Regions from separate parts of the Janthinobacterium glycogeni genome, predicted to be linked through region 2. Evidence: predicted binding sites of a transcription regulator. Region 2 holds the regulator's gene; the other holds the start of a gene.
The links. The regulator sigma-54, encoded in region 2, starts transcription at its own class of promoters, with help from an activator protein. The targets are predictions, from matches to a motif close to TGGCANGNAANCTGCTTT.
Positions count from the first base shown of each region.

Region 1: a site for sigma-54 is predicted at 2,607-2,624, ahead of ACQ4W4_RS07205 (pilin). Genes of this name have one in related genera too.

Region 1 covers NZ_JBNYXP010000002.1:358,027-362,210, reverse strand. Annotated here, with positions in the region: gene ACQ4W4_RS07220 (DUF2889 domain-containing protein) at 1-310, shown strand, start outside; gene sucC (ADP-forming succinate--CoA ligase subunit beta) at 383-1,552, shown strand; gene sucD (succinate--CoA ligase subunit alpha) at 1,566-2,447, shown strand; gene ACQ4W4_RS07205 (pilin) at 2,662-3,126, shown strand; gene ACQ4W4_RS07200 (flagellar brake protein) at 3,148-3,870, opposite strand; gene ACQ4W4_RS07195 (DUF6713 family protein) at 4,034-4,184, shown strand, end outside.
Region 2 covers NZ_JBNYXP010000008.1:137,225-141,408, reverse strand. Annotated here, with positions in the region: gene ACQ4W4_RS19485 (3-hydroxyisobutyryl-CoA hydrolase) at 1-721, opposite strand, end outside; gene hpf (ribosome hibernation-promoting factor, HPF/YfiA family) at 850-1,212, opposite strand; gene ACQ4W4_RS19475 (RNA polymerase factor sigma-54) at 1,282-2,760, opposite strand; gene lptB (LPS export ABC transporter ATP-binding protein) at 2,765-3,520, opposite strand; gene lptA (lipopolysaccharide transport periplasmic protein LptA) at 3,520-4,101, opposite strand; gene lptC (LPS export ABC transporter periplasmic protein LptC) at 4,127-4,184, opposite strand, start outside.

The sequences.
Region 1 (4,184 bases), on a different contig from region 2:
TCCCGGTTTTTGCGATACCATCGGCCCCGCTTACAGGGCGCTGATCGGTTTGAACTTATTGAAGAATTTCCGCCGCGACTTGAAACAGCGCCTGGCGGGAATCGCCGGCTGTACCCATTTGACCGAACTGGCGCAAGTCTTGCCGACTGCGACGGTTCAGGCATTTGCCGGCGATGTCTGGTCGACCCGTGACGGTGCGAATGCTGACGTGTCGCATGAAAAGCCGTTTCAACTCGACAAATGCCACGCCCTGCGCACCGATGGCGGGGCGGTTGCACAGTATTACCCGCGCTGGGTAGCCAAAGCGTGACCCCGGCGCTTTCCTGTTTTTTTTGCACCACTAACCGTATTTTTACACATCAGTATCAGAAGGGAAGCCAGCATGAAAATCCATGAGTATCAAGCCAAAGAAATCCTCCGGCAGCACGGAGTGACGGTACCACGCGGTATTCCGTGCATGTCCGTCGAAGAAGCCGTCAAGGCTGCGGAAACCCTGGGCGGCCCGGTGTGGGTTGTCAAGGCGCAGATCCACGCAGGTGGCCGCGGCAAGGGCGGCGGCGTGAAAGTGGCAAAATCGATGGAGCAGGTCAAGGAATACGCTGACCAGATCATGGGCATGCAGCTGATCACGCACCAGACCAGCGCCGAAGGCCAGAAAGTCAACCGCCTGCTGGTGGAAGAAGGCGCCGACATCAAACAGGAACTGTACGTTTCGCTGGTCACCGACCGCGTTACCCAGAAAATCGTCCTGATGGCGTCGTCCGAAGGCGGCATGGACATCGAAGAAGTGGCCGAGAGCCACCCTGAGAAGATCCACCACGTCACCATCGATCCGGGCGTTGGCCTGACCGATGCCCAGGCAGACGACATCGCCGCCAAAATCGGCGTGCCTGCCGGTTCCATCGCCGACGCGCGCGCCAACCTGCAAGGCCTGTACAAAGCCTACTGGGAAACCGACTGCTCGCTGGCCGAAATCAACCCGCTGATCGTCACCGGCAGCGGCAAGGTCATCGCCCTGGACGCCAAGTTCAACTTTGACCCGAACGCCCTGTTCCGTCATCCGGAAATCGTCGCCCTGCGCGACCTGGACGAAGAAGATCCAGCGGAAATCGAAGCGTCGAAATTCGACCTGGCCTACATCTCGCTCGACGGCAACATCGGTTGCCTGGTGAACGGCGCCGGCCTGGCCATGGCCACCATGGACACGATTAAACTGTTCGGCGGCGAGCCAGCCAACTTCCTGGACGTCGGCGGCGGCGCCACGGCAGAAAAAGTGACCGAAGCGTTCAAGATCATGCTGAAAAACCCAGGCCTGAAAGCCATCCTGGTGAACATTTTCGGCGGCATCATGCGTTGCGACGTGATCGCCGAAGGCGTCATCGCCGCAGTGAAAGCCGTCTCGCTGAACGTACCGCTGGTGGTGCGCATGAAGGGCACCAACGAAGACCTGGGCAAAAAGATGCTGGCCGATTCCGGTCTGCCTATCATCGCAGCCGACACCATGGAAGATGCAGCCAAGAGCGTCGTTGCCGCTGCTGCCGGTCAAGCTTAATTAAGGAATCAACATGTCCATTCTGATCAATAAAGATACCAAAGTCGTTACCCAAGGGATCACCGGCAAGACCGGCCAGTTCCATACCCGCGGTTGCCGCGACTACGCGAACGGCAAAGCTGCCTTCGTGGCAGGCGTGAACCCGAAGAAAGCCGGCGAAGATTTCGAAGGCATTCCTATTTTCGCTAACGTCACCGAAGCGAAAAAAGAAACCGGCGCCAACGTTTCCGTGATCTACGTGCCGCCAGCAGGCGCGGCAGCGGCGATCTGGGAAGCTGTCGAAGCTGAAATGGATCTGGCCATTTGCATCACCGAAGGCATTCCTGTCCGCGACATGATGGCCCTGAAAGACCGCATGGCCAAAGCCAACAGCAAAACCTTGCTGCTGGGCCCTAACTGCCCAGGCCTGATCACGCCAGACGAAATCAAGATCGGCATCATGCCGGGTCACATCCACAAGAAGGGCCGTATCGGCGTCGTTTCCCGTTCGGGCACCCTGACCTATGAAGCAGTGGGTCAGCTGACCGCACTGGGCCTGGGCCAATCGTCGGCAGTCGGCATCGGCGGCGACCCGATCAACGGTCTGAAGCACATCGACATCATGAAGATGTTCAATGATGATCCAGATACCGACGCGGTCATCATGATCGGCGAAATCGGCGGTCCGGACGAAGCCAACGCGGCTTATTGGATCAAAGACAACATGAAAAAACCGGTCGTCGGCTTCATCGCTGGCGTAACGGCTCCTCCAGGCAAGCGCATGGGCCACGCCGGCGCGCTGATCTCGGGCGGTGCCGATACGGCGCAAGCCAAGCTGGAAATCATGGAAGCTTGCGGCATCACCGTGACCAAGAACCCGTCGGAAATGGCGCGTCTGCTGAAAGCCATGCTGTAATTTCAGCCGGCTTACCGCAGTATAAAAAAGGAGCTTCGGCTCCTTTTTTTTGTCCGCAAGACAGGCCGATTCCCGCCCTGGGGCGACGGCGCTGGTCCGAATCCGCCCAAATGCGTCGCTTTTCTTTCCATGCTTACCAACGCCGCCCCGGCGTGCCGCTGGCATGGCGCTTGCAACATGCACGGCGTGACCAACTGCACTCCGGGAGGATGCGATGCGCGCGCAAAGCGGATTTACCCTGATAGAACTGATGATCGTGGTGGCCATCGCCGGCATCCTGGCGGCCGTGGCCATTCCCCAGTACGGCGACTATACGATGCGGGCCAAGGTCAGCAATGTGCTGGCGGCCGCTGCCCCGTTGAAAACGGCCGTGGCCCTGTGCGTACAGGAAAACGGTGGCACCGCTACCGCCTGCAGCACGCCCACCCAGGCCGTGCCCAGCGCCATCCCCGTGTTCAGTGCCACGCGCGAAGTGGCCAGCGCCACAGTGGACAAGGGCGATATCGTGCTGACCCTGGCGGCCGACCTGGGCACGGGTATCGGTGGACAAACCGTGACGATGACCATGAAGCCGGGGACGAGTAGCCTGACCTGGTTCAATAGCACTACCGTGACGAATCCGGCGGCGAAGGAAGCGATTACCAAAAACAACATTCCCGACGTGACTCCGACGCTGTAAGTGACGCTTGCCAGCCCGGTGTCAGACGATTTTTTGCCGGTCCGCGATCAGCGCTTCATAGGTGAGGTTTTGCAGCAGGGTGTAGTGGGTCGGTTCCAGGTCGATGAATTGCACGCCATACGTATAGATTTCAGCTACCCCGGCGGCATGGCCATTGGACGGCTTGCCCACGCTGACATTCTGGATGCGGGCGCGCGTGTTGACGCGCATCTGATGTTTGTTCGGCTGTACCAGCAGGGTAAAGCTGAGCGCCACGCCTTCGTCGTCCGGCGTGAGCATGCTGGGCGCCTCGATCAGCGCGCCCGAGACGCTGAGGTTGACGATGAACACGGGCACGGCCGCCACGTCGCGGTAGCTCAGCTGCGCGGGAATGTCCACTTTCACGCGCATGGCCGTGCGCAGGCTGGTGCCCTGGATGGCGTCGGGAAAGCTCAGGTGTACATAATTGAGCGGGCGGCCGAAGATGCGCAGCACGCTGCACGCAAACGAACAGACGGTGACGCCGGAAAACACGCGGATGGTCAGCTTGTCACCCTCGTTGAGCACGATGGAGGCGCCGTTTTCCATGGGAATCTTGACGATCAGGTACTCGTCTTTCACATAGCCGATCACGGTCGAGAAATGCTGGATGGGTTTGATGGTGCGGTGCGTGATGAACTGGATGCGTCCGCCCACCTGCAGATTCATGGCCTCGAATTCGAAGTCCTGGAGCTTGCTTTCTGCGGCGGGCTTGTTGCTTGTCATGCGATGCTCATCTGGATATGGTCGACTCGCAGTATGCATGATTTCTTGATGAAAAAGCATTCCTATCAATGAAATTCACTTTCGCGTCGAAAAATACCATGGGCACGCGCCGGTGCGCGGTGCAGGCTTTACAATTGCGTCAATATTGACGAATGTAAATCTTATGCCACGCAGCTACTTCTGGACCATGTTGTTCCTGATCCTGCATCAAATCGACGCTGCCTACTGGAAAGAGTGGGAGATGTTTCATGTGCCGGGCGGCGTGCAGGGTTTTCTCGTGTTTAACCTGGCGGCGATTGCCGTGGTGCTGGCCG
Region 2 (4,184 bases):
GGCGGTCCAGCGCCGCGCGCGCCGTGGCCAGGGCAGAAGCGCCCGCCTCGGCCTGAAACGGGGCCGCCAGCGCCTTGATGGCGACCGGCAAGGCCTCGCCCGGCGTCGACTCGAACAGGGCCAGCAGCGCCCCCATCTGCGCCTCGGGCAGGTAGACATCGGCCAGGCCCGTGTACAGGGCGTCGGCCGCGTTGATCGTCAAGCCCGTCAAGCCCAGGTAAAGGCCCAGCTGGCCTGCCAGGCGGGATAAAAAATAACTGCCGCCCACGTCGGGGAACAGGCCGATATTGACTTCCGGCATGGCCATGCGCGTGCGGCCCGTGACGATGCGCAGGCGGTTGCCGGGCCCCGCTTGCGCCACGCCCATGCCGCCGCCCATCACCACGCCATCCATCACAGCGATATACGGTTTCGGATAAAAATGGATCAAATGATTTAAAGCGTATTCTTCCGTAAAGAAATCTTCCAGCAGCGCGCTGCCCCCTTGCGGCGTGGCCAGGCCCGCATCGTAAAAGAAACGGATGTCGCCGCCGGCGCACAGGCCTTTCTCGCTGCTGGAGCGAATGATGACGGCGTCCACCTGCGGATCATCGCGCCAGGCCAGCAAGGCCGCGCTCAGGGCGCGCACCATCTCCAGCGACAGGGAATTCAAGGCTTTTGGACGGTCGAGCACGATGTGGCCCGTGCGGTGGCGGATGGAAATCTGGACGAGGTCGCTCATGGCAGGCAGGAAAGAAGTGAAAGTGCAAACATTCTAGCGCCTGCGCGGGGCACATTGCGTTTCGCTGGACGCAAAAAAGGGCGCAATGTGCGCCCTTAGTTGATCACAACTGCTGGAAGCGGGTGGCCTTAGACGGCGACGACGGCGTCTTCCTCGGAGTTGTCTGGCAGATGCTTGATCGCCTCTTTACCGTGCCCTTGCACTTTGGTTTTGTATTTCATCACTTGCCTATCGAGCTTGTCGATCAGGGTATCGATCGCGGCGTACAGGTCGTGCGCCAGGCTTTCCACATAGACGGTCTTGCCGCTCAAACGCAGGTTGACTTCGGCCTTTTGACGTTTTTCTTTCTCTTTGAGGTTATCCACGGTCAGAATCACGGCGATATCGATGACTTGATCGAAATGACGTTTCACGCGCTCCAGCTTCGTTTGTACGTATTCACGGATGGCTGGTGTCACTTCGAGATGATGTCCGCTGATGGTGAGATTCATACACACTCCTAAAGATGATCGGGTTCGTGCGGTCCATCGACTCCGGCCCGCAGAGGAACCGAAAAAAACTTACAAACACTTACGCAGGCTCACTGGCGGAATTTTTAACGCTTCCCGGTATTTGGCAACAGTACGTCGCGCAATCACCATGCCTTGTTCCCCCAGCATGTCCGCAATCTTACTGTCGGATAAAGGATTTTTAGGGTCTTCTGCTCCTGTCAGTTGCACGATCAATGCCCGTATCGCCGTCGATGACGCTTCGCCCCCCGCTTCGGTGGCGACGTGGCTACCAAAGAAATATTTCAACTCGAACATGCCGTGCGGGGTCAGCATGTACTTTTGAGTTGTTACCCGCGAGATAGTACTCTCGTGTAAACCCAGTGTATCAGCTATTTCACGGAGCACAAGGGGGCGCATGGCAACGGCCCCATGCGAGAAAAAGTTCTTTTGTCTTTCTACTATCGCCTGCGCCACACGCAGGATCGTGTCGAAGCGCTGGCGCATATTCTTGATCAGCCACTTGGCTTCCTGCAACTGTGCGCCCATGGCGCCTTCGCCCTTGCCCTGCTTGAGCAGGTTGGCGTACATGGCGTTCACGCGCAGGCGCGGCATGACGTCGTTGTTCAGGGTCACTTGCCAGCCATTGCGCGCGCGCTTGACGACGACGTCGGGCACCACGTAATCGGACACGTCCGAGGCGAACACGGCGCCCGGATGCGGATTGCACTGGCGAATCACCGTCTGCGCTTCGCGCAAGTCTTCATCGTCGCAGTCGAGGGCTTTTTTCAGCTTGTTGAAATCGCGCTGGGCAAACCAGGCCAGGTGCTTTTCCACGATGACGAGGGCCATGCGCCGCGTCACCATGGCGATGTGCGGCAAGCGCTTGATTTGCAGGGCCAGGCATTCGGATGCATTGCGCGCGCCCACGCCGGGCGGATCGAAACTTTGCAGCAGCGACAAGGCCGTGCGCATCTCGTCGGCATCGATTTCCAGCTCTTCCGGCAGGCGCGCCAGAATGTCGTCGAGCGACTCTTCCAGATAGCCATTATCATCGAGCGCGTCGATGATCAGCTCGACCAGCGCGCGGTCGCGCAATTCAAGCACCGTCACGCGCATCTGCTCCATCAGGTGTTCGCGCAGGGTGCAGTGATGGGCCTCCAGTTGCGGGCGGGAATCTTCGTCGTCGGGCGCCTTGCCCCGGCTCGCTTCGCTCCAGTCGCTGTCGCCGCCATCGGCGGCGGCCGGGCCCTCGCCCGCCTCGCCGTCAAAGGTTTCCACTTCGGCCGGCGCCGCGGGCGCCTCCTGGCCAGGCGGCTGGGGCGGCGCTTCGGCCGGCGCCGCCGTGGAGCTCAAAGCCCCGTCGGACAGCAGGCGCAGCGAACGGTCGAGCGGATCGTCTAGGCGCTCGAGCAAGGGATTGTCCGTCAGCAGTTGCTCGAGTTCCTGGTGCAATTCCAGCGTAGACAATTGCAACAGGCGTATCGATTGCTGCAACTGCGGCGTCAGTGCCAGGTGCTGCGAAGTGCGCAGCTGCAATGATTGTTTCATTGGCTTACATGCGGAAGTGTTCGCCCAGATAGACCCGGCGTACCGACTCGTTCGCGATGATGTCGTCGGGGCGTCCCGACGCCAGTACCGAGCCCTGGTTGATGATGTAGGCACGATCGCAAATACCCAGCGTCTCGCGCACATTATGATCGGTGATCAGCACGCCGATATTGCGCTCCTTCAAGAAGCGCACGATGCGCTGGATCTCGATCACGGCGATCGGATCGACGCCGGCAAACGGTTCGTCGAGCAGCACGAAACGGGGATCGGTGGCCAGGGCACGGGCGATTTCCACGCGGCGGCGCTCGCCGCCCGACAGGGACAGCGCCTGATTCTCGCGCAACTTTTCAATCTGCAAGTCGGCCAGCAGTTTATCCAGGCGTTCCTCGATCTCGGCCTTCTTCAAAGGACGGCCTTCGACGGTCTGGATTTCCAGTACGGCGCGGATATTGTCTTCCACCGTCAGCTTGCGGAACACGGACGCCTCCTGCGGCAGATACGACAGGCCCATCTGCGCGCGGCGGTGGATCGGCAGGCTGGAAATGTCCACGCCGCTGATGTCGATGCTGCCGCCGTCCGACGGCACCAGCCCGACGATCATGTAGAACGAGGTGGTCTTGCCGGCGCCGTTCGGGCCCAGCAGCCCCACCACTTCGCCGCATTCGACTTGCAGCGAGACATCATGCACGACTTGCCGCTTGCCATAGGTTTTTTGCAGTCCGCGAACGATCAGGGTGCTGCCGCAACGGGTATTGTCCATTATTTCGTTCCTGGCGCAGGCGTGGCCGGGGCTTTCTCCGCCGCGGGCGCCTTGGTCTTCGGCTGGATCACCATGCGCACGCTGCCGCCATCGGAGGTGCTGGTGCCGCTGTCGGAATTTTCCATCTTGAATACTTCCTTGCGGCTGTCATACGAGATGAAGGCGCCATTGGCCACGTCGGTCACTTTCGTGCCTTCCAGGCGCGTCAGCTTGGCTTTGGAAAACAGTTTCACCACTTCCGTCTTGTTGTCGTATTCAACACGCTCCGCTTCGCCTTCGACCCACAGGTCGCCGGCGCCATCGCGCTTCTGGCGGAAGGTGGCCAGCTTGCCGGGATCGGCCCAGAAGGTGATGAACTGGTAGCCTTGCGGGTCTTCCGTGATCAGGGCCCGGCCCGCCTTCATGGTCAGCGTGCCCTTGACCAGCACGACGTCGCCCGTCAGGGTACGAATCTGCTTGACGTCATCGACGTGACCGCTACGCGCCGTGATGACGGCTTCCTTCTCGGAATCGGCCTTCTCGGCATGCGCCACGCCCATGAGGGCCAGAGAAAATACGCTCAACAGCAAGATGTTCTTCATAGTATGGTTTCCTTGTTTCATTCTGTCATTTTGCCGCCGCGGCCGGGCGCGGTTTCGGCGGGAGGACCATGCGCAGCGCATTC